Regions from separate parts of the Stappia sp. ICDLI1TA098 genome, predicted to be linked through region 2. Evidence: predicted binding sites of a transcription regulator. Region 2 holds the regulator's gene; the other holds the start of a gene.
What was found. Region 2 encodes LexA, which represses DNA repair genes until DNA is damaged. Its sites were predicted from a motif close to TGTTCNNNNTGTGTTCNG; they were not measured.
Positions count from the first base shown of each region.

Region 1: ACSLUQ_RS11325 (PA0069 family radical SAM protein) is a predicted target of LexA. The motif match lies at 4,400-4,417, and genes of this name have one in related genera.

Region 1 covers NZ_JBTZBT010000002.1:212,325-218,980, reverse strand. Annotated here, with positions in the region: gene ACSLUQ_RS11350 (F0F1 ATP synthase subunit A) at 46-804, shown strand; gene ACSLUQ_RS11345 (F0F1 ATP synthase subunit C) at 886-1,113, shown strand; gene ACSLUQ_RS11340 (F0F1 ATP synthase subunit B) at 1,201-1,794, shown strand; gene ACSLUQ_RS11335 (F0F1 ATP synthase subunit B) at 1,805-2,284, shown strand; gene ACSLUQ_RS11330 (ribonuclease HII) at 2,409-3,092, opposite strand; gene ACSLUQ_RS11325 (PA0069 family radical SAM protein) at 3,213-4,352, opposite strand; gene ACSLUQ_RS11320 (MFS transporter) at 4,637-5,854, opposite strand; gene soxR (redox-sensitive transcriptional activator SoxR) at 6,023-6,454, shown strand; gene ACSLUQ_RS11310 (hypothetical protein) at 6,631-6,656, opposite strand, start outside.
Region 2 covers NZ_JBTZBT010000001.1:1,389,774-1,396,429, forward strand. Annotated here, with positions in the region: gene gltX (glutamate--tRNA ligase) at 1-1,013, opposite strand, end outside; gene ACSLUQ_RS06260 (ComEC/Rec2 family competence protein) at 1,568-4,207, shown strand; gene lexA (transcriptional repressor LexA) at 4,201-4,911, opposite strand; gene ACSLUQ_RS06270 (molybdopterin molybdotransferase MoeA) at 5,029-6,246, opposite strand; gene moaC (cyclic pyranopterin monophosphate synthase MoaC) at 6,243-6,656, opposite strand, start outside.

The sequences.
Region 1 (6,656 bases), on a different contig from region 2:
CGACGCGAAAGCGTTCAATGCGACCGCTAAAGAGGGGCTGACCCGGTGGCGAACGATCCGATCCATCAGTTCCAGATCACCAAGCTTGTTCCGATCGAGGTCGGCGGCCTCGATCTGTCCTTTACGAACTCCGCCCTCTTCATGGTTGTGACCGTTGCGGTCGTCTCCATGGGGCTGATCCTGTCGACGAGCGGACGCGGTCTCGTTCCGAGCCGTTGGCAGTCGATCGCCGAGATGGGCTACGAGTTCGTTGCCGGTACCTTGCGAAGCTCGGCCGGCAACGAGGGTATGCGCTTCTTCCCGCTGGTGTTTTCGCTCTTCGTCTTCGTCCTGACGGCGAACATGCTCGGGATGTTCCCCTATTTCTTCACGGTCACCAGCCACATCATCGTCACCTTCGCGCTGGCGCTGGTGGTGATCGGTACCGTGACCATCTACGGCTTCGCCCGGCATGGCGTGAAGTTCCTCAAGCTGTTCGCACCTGACGGCGTTCCCGCGGCAATGATCCCGCTGGTGACGCCGATCGAGATCATCTCCTTCCTGTCGCGCCCCGTCAGCCTGTCGGTTCGTCTGTTCGCCAACATGCTGGCCGGTCACATCACGCTGAAGGTGTTTGCCGGCTTCGTGGTCTCGCTCGGCGCAGCGGAAGGTTTCGGTCTCCTCGGTCCCGCATCGGCGATCCTGCCTCTGCTGATGACCGTGGCGCTGACCGGTCTGGAGTTCCTCGTCGCCTTCTTGCAGGCGTACGTGTTCACGGTTCTGACTTGCATGTACCTCAACGATGCGCTGCATCCGAGCCACTAAGAGTCAGTCTGGTTCGACCGCGCAATGAGGCGCGGTCGCCCTTGTCGTCGCTGAAATTACCCCATCTAAGGAGCAAGTGTCATGGAAGCTGAAGCAGCAAAGTACATTGGTGCCGGTCTCGCATGTCTCGGCATGGGCGGCGCCGCCCTCGGCCTTGGCAACATCTTCGGCAACTATCTGTCCGGCGCGCTGCGCAACCCGTCTGCGTCCGACAGCCAGTTCGGTCGTCTCATCCTCGGCTTCGCCGTGACCGAGGCGCTCGGCATTTTCTCGCTGCTCGTCGCTCTTCTCCTGCTGTTCGCCGTCTAAGATCGCGACACGCGTCAGCGACGCAAACTTTCCAGCCGGGCGCGCAGCCGCGCCCGGCTGGCGCACCGCGCAAGGCGCGGTGTTTGCATGGCTGCGGCATTGGAGATGAACATGGCCACGACCGGCGCCGAGACCCACAGCGAAGTCAATACCCACGCTGTTATCGAGATCCCGGCCGACGAGCATTCGGTCGGCACCTTTCCGCCTTTTGACGGCTCGACCTTCGCGTCTCAGCTGCTCTGGCTGGCGATCACCTTCGGTGTTCTCTACTGGATCATGAGCAAGGTGGCGCTGCCCCGGCTCAGCGGCATCCTCGAGGACCGCCGCGATCGCATCGCGGGCGACGTCGCCGAGGCGAACCGCCTCAACGAGGAGAGCAACGCCGCCATCGCCGCCTACGAGCAGGCGCTCGCCGAGGCACGCGACAAGGCGCACAAGATCGCCCAGGAGACGCGCGACAAGCTCAAGACCGAGGTCGACAGCCGCCGTCACCAGACCGAGGAAGATCTTGCCGGGAAGCTGGCTGCCGCAGAGCAGCACATTGCCGAGATCAAGACCTCCGCGCTCGCCAGCGTCGGCGAAATCGCGACCGAGACGACTTCCGCTCTCGTCGAGACGCTGATCGGAAAGGCGCCGACGGAGAAGGAACTTAACACCGCCGTCGACGCGGCGATGAAGTGAGGACGCGCTGATGGACGCCACAGCATGGGCACTGGTCGGCCTGATTCTGTTCTTTGTCGTGCTGGCCTATTTCAAGGTCCCTGGCATGATCGGAAGCTCGCTCGACAAGCGGGCGGACACGATCCGCAAGGAACTGGACGACGCGCGCAAGCTGCGTGAGGAGGCGCAGGCTCTCCTCGCCGACTATCAGCGTCGTCGTCAGGAAGCCGAAGGCGAGGCCGAGGGCATCATTGCCGAGGCCAAGCGCGAGGCGGACCGCATGACGGTCGAGGCGAATGCCGCCCTCGAGGAGATGATCGCCCGGCGCACGGTTGCCGCCGAGCAGAAGATCGCGCAGGCCGAGGGGCAGGCGATTGCCGAGGTCAAGGCACGCGCCTCCGACCTGGCCATCGAGGCCGCCCGTGCGATTCTGTCGAAGAAGGTCACCGGCGCGGTCAGCGAGAAGTTGCTCTCCGAGAGCATCGATGCGGTCAAGACCCGTCTGAACTGAGTTCGCCCCCGGGTGCCTGGCGCCCGCGCGGACGCGAAAACGCGAACGGCCCTTCGGGGCCGTTTTTGCGTTTCAGTGCGCTGTCTTTTCAGGGAACTGTCTTGCGGGGGCGATGCGGCCGCCGTCAGCGGTCTTTGTCGGGTGCTTTGCCGGCCGCGGCTGCAGCAGCGACCGGACGGAAGCTCATCCGGTGCAGCGGCGATACGCCGGCCTCGGCAAGCGCGGCGGCGTGTCGGGCCGTGCCGTAGCCCTTGTGGCCGTCGAAGCCATAGGCGGGCCAATGGGTCGCCATGCGCTTCATCAGCCGGTCGCGCGCGACCTTTGCGATGATGGAAGCGGCTGCGACGCACATCAGCCGGCCGTCTCCCTTGACGACGGCTGCGCCCGGAACAGGAAGCCCCGGCGGTACGTCGCGTCCGTCAATCAGGCAAAAGGTCGGGGACAGTGGAAGGGCGCGTGCCGCGCGCGCCATGGCAGCCAGGGTCGCTGCGCGAATGTTGCGCCTGTCGATGGTTTCCGGTGCCGCATAGGCAAGCGCCACATGGGCGCGTGCGCAGATCTCCTCGAAGAGCCTTTCGCGTTCGGCCTCCTTGAGCACCTTGGAATCGGCGAGACCGTCCGGCACGTCGCCCGGTACGAGGACTACCGCCGCCACGGCGACCGGTCCGGCCCAGGGCCCGCGCCCGGCCTCGTCGATGCCCGCGAGCCGATTGTCGAAGCGTGCCGCGATCCGGGCTTCCGCACCGGGGTCGATGGCGTCAGGTATCTCGAGCCGGTCGAAGAGCGGCATGGATCCGCGAAGGGTCATGCCTGCGCGTCGGGATAGGGGGGAGCGTGCCTCATCTGACGTTCCTGCCGCGAAACGCCGGCAAAGACAAGTACGGGCATCGCTGCGCGGAGGTGCGGCAAGCCGGTCACGACGCTGCGGTCAAAACAGTTGCAGCTGGACGCCGCCCGCGCGCGGCGCGAGGAAGGCGTCCTTGTTCAGCGCCCGCCGCTTGGCGTTCATGCCGATGCGTTTTGCCGCGAGCTGAAACCGGCGGCCAAGCTGCTCGGCATAGGGGCCCTCGCCCTTCATGCGCTTCTGCCACTGCGCGTCGTAATCCTTGCCGCCGCGCATCGAGCGCACGAGGTTCATGACATGGCGATAGCTGTCGGGGCGGTGCCGCAACAGCCAGTCGCGGAAGAGCGGGCTTACCTCGATAGGAAGGCGCAGCAGGATGTAGCCCGCCTCGCGCGCGCCTGCCTCGTGGGCGCTCTCCAGGATCCGCTCCATTTCCGAATCGGTGAGCGCCGGGATCACGGGGGCAACCATCACGCTTGTCGGTATGCCCGCCTCGGACAGGCCGCGGATGGCGGCGAGCCGCTTTTCGGGCGTTGCGGCGCGCGGCTCCATCGTGCGCGCCAGCTTGCGGTCGAGCGTCGTGATCGAGAGCGCCACCTTGACCAGGCCGCGCTCTGCCATGGGGCCCAGAATGTCGATGTCGCGAAGCACCAGCGCCGACTTCGTGACGATGCCGACAGGATGATTGCAGCGGTCGAGAACGGTCAGGATCTCGCGCATGATCTTCCACTGGCGCTCGATGGGCTGATAGGGGTCGGTGTTGGTGCCGATGGCGATGGTGCGCGGCGCGTAGCCGGGGCGCGACAATTCCCGCTCGAGCAGCTCCGCCGCGTTGGGCTTGACGGTCAGGCGGCTTTCGAAGTCGAGTCCTGGCGACAACCCGACATAGGCGTGGCTCGGCCTGGCGAAGCAGTAGACGCACCCGTGCTCACAGCCGCGATAGGGATTGATCGAGCGGTCGAAGGAAATGTCGGGCGATTCGTTGCGGGTGATGATCGTTCGCGCGCGCTCCTCGTGGACGTGGGTGCGCAGGGTTTCGATCTCGTCGAGCGTTCCCCAGCCGTCGTCGAAGATCTCGCTGCTTTCCCGCTCGTAGCGCCCGGCCATGTTGAGGCCCGCGCCGCGTCCGGATGCGCCGCGGGCATCGCCGGCGGGCGGCGCGCCGGGCTCCGGCGCCGGGGGAAGAGGAGGGGAAAGAGGACGCTGCGTCCTGCCCGTCTGCATTGCCTGTCTGCTCCTGATCGGCATCAGCCTGAGTCACGCCTAATAGTGTGAACATATCAGGAACAAATAGCGCTGAAAAGAGACCCGTGGAGGGGCGTGCCAGAAGACCTGCAGCACCGGCGGCCATGGAAAAGTGACGGACGCTCGCTTTCTGTGTAGGCGGCTATGCGAGACAAAGCTGCGCCATTGAAGCCGGTGCCTGATCTGAGGCTATGGCGACAGCATGGCCGCGCGCTGTAGAGCGGGCGGCCATGCCATGGGGTCGTGCAATGCGGCCGCCGGCGTTAGCAGGTCGGGCGCGGTCGCTCCGTCGAGCCGCCAATAAAGAGCATGACGGACGCGCGGGTCACGGCAGCAAGTCCGGCGCTGTAGATCGGGGCGACCGCGCCAAGTCCTTCCAGCAAGAGGCCGCCAAGTACGGCACCGCTCGCGATGGCAACTTGAAAGGCTGTCGACAGAAGCGCCCCCGCAGTTTCGGCCTGATCGGGCGCTGCCTGGGCATTCCAGCTCGATATCGCGACCGGGAACGTTCCGAAGCCGAGCCCCCAGATCGCGGTTGCGACGAAGATGATGGGCGTCGTGCTCCCCTGGCTGGCCAGAACTGTCGTTCCAGCCGCGATGACGAGCGCCCCGCCGGCGGCAGTCAGAGCGGGACTGCGGGAGGACAGCGCTCCGCCGATCAGGTTTCCGAAGAAACCGGCGACACCGAAGGTCAGCAGCACGATTGAGATCGTCTTTACGTCGAGCTGCGGGCCGGCTTCCAGGAAGGGCCGGACGAAGGAGATGCCGGCCGTGTTTCCACAAAGGACGAAGAACACGGTTGTCAGGCCTGTCAGCACTGCCGGGCGGCTCAAGGTCATCCGGAACGACGCGATGCTGGGCGGGGTGGCTGTCGGAAGCCTGGGGATCGTCAAAACCTGCCCGGCAAGGGCGATGAAAGCGACGGCCGCGGCCATCAAGAAGGCGGCGCGCCAGCTCAGGACATCGCTGAGATAGGCGCCGATAGGTGCGGCAATGACGTTCGCGACGGATACGCCGGTGAAGATGATGGACAGGGCCAGAGGAACCTTTCCACCCGGCACGAGGCGCATCGTCAATGCGATTGCCATGGCCCATGTCCCGCCAAGCGCAACGCCCAGCAAGGCGCGCGCGGCAAGCAGCACAGGCAGGCTGGGGGCCAGTGCAGACATCGAAGTGGCAACGAAGAACAGGATACCCAGAATTCGGACCAGTCTTTGCCGGTCGAGGTGTCCCGATCCGAGAACGAGCAGCGGGCCCGCCACGGCGGCGATGATCGCCGTGGCGGTAACGGCCTGGCCGGCGGCGCCGTCGCTGACGCCAAGCTCGGACGCCATGGGCGTGATGAGACCGATGGGGAGAAGTTCGGTGGTCACAAGGCCGAAGAGCCCGAAGGACAACGTGAAGACCGCAGGCCAGTTGGCCCTGGCCTCGACATCTCCGCGAGCGGGGGGCGGAGAACCGGAAATGGAATTGGATGACATTTTTCGTCTTCTGGCTTTGTGGTCGCTGTGGAGCGAGCTTGTACGACCTCGACTATGGTTTAGGTCAAGGGGAATCCTTGCGCGCTCTGGCCGTACGGAATGTGCTTGCCCGGTCGCACGGATGTCGCGATAAGCTGAAGTAATGTCGAGGTTTGCCAAGGTGCCAGCATGAAAACCGAACTGACTGTCGGAGAGATGGCCAGACGCTCGGGCGTCGCCATATCGACCCTGCACTTTTACGAGAAAAAAGGTGTGCTCAAATCGCGCCGGACCGCAGGCAATCAGCGGCGGTATCCACGCGGCCTCCTTCGGCTTGTCGCAATTATCCGAATAGCGCAGCGGGCAGGGATCTCTCTCGCCGAGATCAAGGAAACGCTGTCTTCCCTACCCGAAGACCGCGCGCCCACTGCTCAGGAATGGCGCGTATTCTCCGCGAGTTGGAAAGATCGGCTGGAGCAACGAATAAGGGCGCTCAGTCAGCTTCGTGACGACTTGCAGGGCTGTATCGGCTGCGGATGCCTTTCCATGGAGGCTTGCCCGCTGCGCAACCCCGAGGATGTGTTGGGAAAAGACGGAGTTGGCCCGGTCCTGTTGGACTGAGGCATTCCGCGCGCCCACGCGAATTTCGGGGGCCCAAAAAAATGCCGCCCGGAGGGGCGGCAGGTGCGTCGGGGGAGGTATTGGCAGGGGGAGAACTTCTGGAAAGCTGAAAAAAGGGGCAGGCCCCGCCTCCCACGTGGGACGAGTGGGAGGCGGAGCCTGTCTCGCAGCGCCGGTTAGCCGCCGCTGTTGGAGGTGAGCA
Region 2 (6,656 bases):
GGTGCGCCGTTTTCCCAATGCGGCAGGAAGGTCTTCAGATCGCCCATCAGCGCGTCGGCTTCGCTGGCGCGCATGTAGTGGCCGTTGAGGTTCTCCAGCTTCTGGAGGTCGAAGCGCGAGGGCGAGCGGCCGATGGCGTCGAGGTCGAACCACGAAATCATGTCATCGGTGGAGAAGATCTCATCGTCGCCATGGCTCCAGCCGAGCCTTGCCAGATAGTTGCGCATCGCCGCCGGCAGGAAGCCCATGGCCCGATAGGCCTCCGCGCCGAGCGCACCGTGGCGCTTGGAGAGCTTGGCGCCGTCAGCCCCGTGAATGAGCGGAATGTGCCCCATGACCGGGACCTCCCAGCCGAGAGCCTGGTAGATCAGCGTCTGGCGGGCGGCATTGGTCAGGTGGTCGTCGCCACGCACGATGTGGGTTACGCCCATGTCGTGGTCGTCGACCACCACGGCCAGCATGTAGGTGGGGGTGCCGTCGGAGCGCAGCAGCACGAGGTCGTCGAGATCCTTGTTCGGGAACACGACGCGGCCCTGCACCCGGTCCTCGATGACCGTCTCGCCTTCAAGCGGGGCCTTGAGACGGATCGCCGGGGCGACGCCTTCGGGCGCCTCGGAGGGGGCGCGGTCGCGCCAGCGGCCGTCGTAGCGCGGCGGCAGGCCCTTGGCGCGCTGCTCCTCGCGCATGGCGGCGAGGTCTTCCTGGGTGGCGTAGCAGCGATAGGCCTTGCCGGCGGCGATCAATTCCTCGGCGACCTCGCGATGGCGTGGCGCGCGGGCGAACTGCGAGATCGGCTCGCCGTCCCAGTCGAGGCCGAGCCAGGTCAGACCGTCGAGAATCGCGGCGATTGCTGCGTCCGTGGAGCGTTCCCTGTCGGTGTCCTCGATGCGCAGCAGCATCTTGCCGCCGAAGCGCTTGGCATAGAGCCAGTTGAAGAGCGCCGTGCGTGCTCCGCCGATATGCAGGAAGCCGGTGGGCGAGGGCGCGAAGCGGGTGACGACAGGAGCGGTCATGGAGAGCCTTGTTGTTCGTTGTGCGTCGGTCGTGGGTTGGCGGTCTCGGGTGCCGGGACGCCCGGTCGGCCAAGAGCCTGCGGTTCAGCCGGCCGGGAGCGGCCGTTGCCGGCGTTCGCATGCGGCCACCAGGGAAATACTCGTCTTGCGCGAAACGCGGTTGCGATGCACGCTCACACGTCCGTTGGCGGCGAGCCACCGTTTAGCATGGCCTCTTGTCACCGCCAAAGCCGGAAATCGCAGTCCGGAGGCGCGTTTTCCGGCATGGCGCCTTCCCGGCGGACAGGAGACCGCAAGCGCGGGGGGCGCTTGCCGGAGGGATCTCGGCGATGGCGAAGGGGGAGGAGCGGGACGACGGGGCGGACAAGGGCCCCGCGCGCACTCGTTCGTTCCCGTTTCGTTCAGATTCGCGGTCGCTCTCTCGGGATGATCCGCGCGGGAATTCTGGCAGGAAGGGCCGCGCTCACGCCGGCGATCTTGTCGACGCGTTGGACAATGATCATGCGCGCCAGGGATCGCGCGACGAAGCGGGGCAGGGGGCGCTCAGGCGGTTCATGCTTCGACGACGGAGCCGGTTCTCGGGCGCTGGATACGGCGACGCGAGGTGGCAGGGGCTTGGCGACGCGGTTGTCGAGGCGCTGGCCGCCGGGCGCGGGCTCCCCTGGGCGAGCCTTGCCTTCATTTTCGGCATTGCCGGCTATTTCGCGCTTCCAGCCGAGCCGTCCGCCGGCTTTCTGATTGCCGTTTCGGGCGGGCTCGGCGTTCTCGTCTTGCGGGGGCGGCGCAGGGGCGAGGCCGCACTGCTGCTCTTGCTGGGCGCTCTGGTCGTCTCCGGGCTTGCAACCGGGGCGCTGCGCACGGTGCTGGTGGCCGCACCGGTGCTCGAGCGGGCGCGAACGGTGACGCTTGAGGGCTTTGTCGCCACGGTGGAGGAGACCGAAAGCGGTGTCCGTCTCGAGGTCGCGGTCGTCGCGGCCAAGGGACTTCGGGCGGATGTCATGCCGGAACGTGTGCGGGTCACGGTGCGCTCGCGTCTCGATGCGCCCTTGCGCGTCGCGGATGGCGTGCGGGTGCGTGCCCGGCTGATGCCGCCGCCCGGGGCGGTGATGCCGGGAAGCTATGACTATTCCTTCCGCGCCTTTTTCGACGGGATCGGGGCGACCGGCTTCGCATTCGGCGCTCCGCAGCGGGTTGATCTTGGAACCGCCCCGCTGCTCCTGCGCCTCAAGGCGGGGCTCGGGGCGTTGCGCATGACGATCGCCGGCCGCGTCCAGGCGGCACTCGGGGAGACGGTCGCAGGCGCGCTGGCCGTCGCGCTCATCGTCGGCGACCGAACGGCCATTCCGCCAGATGTCACCGAGGTACTGCGGACGGCGGGCCTGGCCCACATCCTGGCGATCTCCGGCCTTCACATGGCGCTCTTTTCGGGGGCGGTGTTTTTCGTCGCACGCGCTGGTCTGGCGCTTTCGCGCAAGCTCGCGGACGAACAGCCCATAGACATCTGGGCGTCGGGCGCGGCACTGGCGGCGGCGACCTTCTATCTGCTCGTCTCGGGAACCTCGGTCGCCACCCAACGCGCCTTCGCGATGACCGTTCTGGTGTTGATGGGCAGGCTGGTCGGCCGACGGGCGCTCACCTTGCGCAATGCCGCGCTTGCAGCGCTCGTGATCCTTGTGGCGACGCCGGAAGCGCTGCTCGATCCGGGGCTCCAGATGTCGTTTGCCGCGGTCGTCGCGTTGATCGCCGCCTATGAGGAACTGCTGGCCCGCCGGAGCCCGGCGCGGCGCGAGCCCGACGGTGGCGGCGCGGGCGTTACGGCGGTGGCGGTGAGCGGCTTGCGCGTCTCCACCCGCTGGCTCGGTGCGATCCTGCTGACCTCGCTGATCGCCGGCACCGCGACAGGCGCCATCGGCGCCTATCATTTCCACCGGGTCGCGCCGCTCGGTCCTCTCGTCAATCTCCTGGCGATGCCGGTGGTGACGCTCGTCGTCATGCCTTTCGCGGTGCTGTCTCTGGCGCTGATGCCGCTGGGGCTCGAATTGCTGCCGCTTGCCGCGATGGGGGCCGGACTCGATCTCGTCGTCGCCATGTCGCGATGGGCGGCAGAGCGGACGCCGGGGGACGGCATCGTTGGCGCGCCGTCGCTCATCGCCACGCTGCTGGTGGTGACGACGGGCGCGCTCCTTTGCCTGGCCCCGCGTGGCACACGCAAGCTTGCCGGGGTTCCACTGGCGCTGGCGATCTGGCTGCAGTCGGTCGATCGGCATCCGGACATGCTGATTGCGGAGAACGGTCGCCATGTCGCGCTGCGCGATCCGGCGGGGCGGCTGATGGTGACGGCACGGCCGACAGGCTTTGCCGGCGAAATGTGGCTGCGCGCCGACGGGGTGGGGCCGAAGTCCTTTGCCGAACGCCACCTGACGCGCGGGCGCATGAATTGCGATGCTCTCGGGTGCGTGGCAACCGCCCATGCGGCAACGTCCGGCTCGCCGCTTGTCGTGGCGCTGACGCGCGCGCCGGAGGGGCTTGCCGAGGATTGCGAGCGCGCCGACATTCTCGTCACGCCGCTGCAGGCGCCGACCGATTGCGCGGCGCGCTGGATCTTCGACGGCCCGCGCCTTGCGCGTGACGGCGCCACGGCGCTCTATTTTGACGTCGACGAGACCGCAGCGGAACCTGGTCGCGAAGAGGCCGCCACCCTGTCGGTCGGCACTGAGGAACCTGCGAGGCCGGCCCGGCAGGGCAGTGCGGCCGAACCGGGGCAGCGGAGCATCGGCCCGCCGGCCCGCGTCGGTGTTTCGCTCGGGAATGCCAGCGATGACGACCTGGACGAAAAGCCTCCAGGGCCGGCCGCCAGCCTCGCTGCGATCTCCGTCGAGAAGAGGGCAGGTCGCCCTCGCGCGCGGCAAGGAGAAGGCGGACAGACAGAGGGAGAGCAGGCAGAGCAACTGGGGGGAAAGCAGACCGGGGGGAGGCGGATAGAGGAGAGTGAGGCGCAAGATACGCGGCAGCGGCAGGTGCGGGCAGATGCAACTGCAACGCCGATGCGCGCGATGCAAGCGACAGGCGTGCCCTCCGCCTCCTTGTCTGGATCGGGGGCAAAGGGGCAAGGTCACCCGGCGTTGCGGGTGACGGCAGTGCCTTCCTATCGCTGGCGCCGTCCGTGGACGCCATCGGTTCCTGTCGCTCAGTAGCGACGGAAGAGCGAGACGAGCTTGCCCTGAACCTTCACCCGGCCGGGACCGAAGATGCGCGTTTCATAGGCAGGGTTCGCCGCCTCCAGCGCGATCGACGCGCCTTTCTTGCGCAACCGCTTCAGCGTCGCTTCCTCGTCGTCGACAAGGGCCACGACGATGTCACCGCTGTCGGCACTGTCGGAACGGCGGATCACCACCGTGTCGCCGTCGAGAATGCCGGCCTCGATCATCGAATCGCCGCGCACCTCGAGTGCGTAATGCTCGCCGTTTCCGAGAAGGTCGGCCGGCATGGAGATCGTGTGGCTGTGGGTCTGGATCGCCTCGATCGGCACGCCGGCGGCAATTCGCCCCATCACGGGAATGGAAATATTCTCCGATTCGGTGACAGGCGCGGGCGGGGCGGTCTCGCGCGGCCGGCCGAGCGAGCCTTCGATGACGGAAGGCGAAAACCCCTGACTGCGCGGCGCGGCCAGACCGGGGGAAACGGATTCGGGCAACTTGATGATTTCGAGCGCGCGCGCGCGGTTCGGCAGCCGGCGAATGAAGCCGCGCTCCTCCAGCGCGGTGATCAGGCGATGAATGCCGGACTTCGAGCGAAGGTCGAGCGCATCCTTCATCTCGTCGAAGGAGGGCGGCACGCCGGCTTCCTTGAGCCTCTCATGGATGAAGAGAAGCAATTCGTGCTGCTTGCGCGTCAACATTCTGCGGCATCCCCCATCGGCGCTCCGCGCGCCGGCGACTCATGTTCCCGGACAAATCATGAACATAGTCTAGCCGTTCCCGGCTTGTTCCACAACCGCCGTTTCGCGGCGAGGTCGTCAGCGGCGGTCGAGGCGGAGGACGGGGACGCGGGTTTCAGCGGCGAGCGCGGCGCCGTGGGGCGGGCGGACCACCAGCGCCTCGGCCAGTGCGAACGTGGCGAGCATCGAGGAATCCTGTCGCGGGAAGGGGAGAACCCGCTCGATCCCATCCTCGCCGATGACAAGGCTGGCGCGCAGGTAGTCCTCGCGCCGGTCGTTTTCGCCGACCGCCGCCGCCAGCGGCAGCATTTCCGCGCCGCGCTTGCCGGCTTCCGGCAGCCCCGAGAGCGCGTCGATCAACGGACGCAGGAAGAGCAGGGCGCAGACGAGGCTGGAGACCGGATTGCCAGGCAGCCCCAGCACGCGCATGTCACCGATGGCACCAGCCATCAGCGGCTTGCCGGGGCGCATGGCGATACGCCAGAAGGCGAGCTCCATTCCCGCAAGCCCGAGGGCATCCTGCACGAGATCGTGGTCGCCGACCGACGCGCCGCCCAACGTCACGAGAATGTCGGCACGGGCCGACCGTGCCGCCTGGATGCGCTCGGCCAGCGCGTGCTGCGTGTCGCGGGCGATGCCGAGGCGGATGGCCTCGCCGCCGCAATCCTCGACGAAGGCGGCAAGGCCGGTGTCGTTGGAAGCGATGATCTGGTCGTCAGCCGGGTTGCCGCCGGGCTCGACCAGTTCGTCGCCGGTCGCCAGGATCGCCACGCGCGGCCGGCGACGCACCGCGAGATGAGCGTGGTTCATCGCCGCGGCGAGCGCCAGGTCGCGAAAGCCGAGCCTGGTTCCGGCGCAAAGCAGCACATCTCCCTCGGCAAAGTCGAGGCCGGCGGCGCGCACGTAACGCCCTTCGGGCTCGCTCTCCAACGCGGTCACAATGTCGCCGTCGCGCGTCGCATTCTCCTGAATGAGGATCGTATCGGAGCCCTCGGGCAGCGGCGCACCGGTGAAGATGCGCACGGTCTCTCCCGGACCCACCCGTCCGGCGAAGGCATGGCCGGCGGGGGCCTCGCCGATTAGTCGCAGGGTCGCCGGCGTCGCGGCGATGTCGGCGGCGCGCACGGCGTAGCCGTCCATGGCGGAGGCGGCGAAGGGCGGCTGCGTGCGGCGGGCGGCGAGATCGGCGGCAAGGACGCGGCCGTTCGCCTCGGCGAGCGCGACGGTTTCCACCGCCAGCGGCTCGACGCCGCCGACAAGCCGTGCAAGCGCCTCCTCGACGGAAATCAGGCTCATGGCGTGTCGGGCTCCAGGTCGTCGCCGTCGAGCACCCAGTCGCCGGACTTGCCGCCCGACTTGGCGGTGACGCGAATGTCGCCGATGACCATGCCCCGGTCGACGGCCTTGGCCATGTCGTAGATCGTCAGGCAGGCGATGCTGGCCGCCGTCAGCGCCTCCATCTCGACGCCCGTCTGACCGGCGAGACGCACCGTGGCGCTGACCCTGAGGCCTGGCAGCGCGTCGTCCGGCTCGATGTCGACGGAGACCCGGGACAGGGCGAGGGGATGGCAGAGCGGCACGAGTTCATGGGTGCGCTTGGCGGCCATGATGCCGGCGATGCGCGCGGTGCCCAGAACGTCGCCCTTCCTGGCGTTGCCGGAGCGGATCATCTCCAGCGTCTCGGGCTTCATGCGCACATGCCCCCT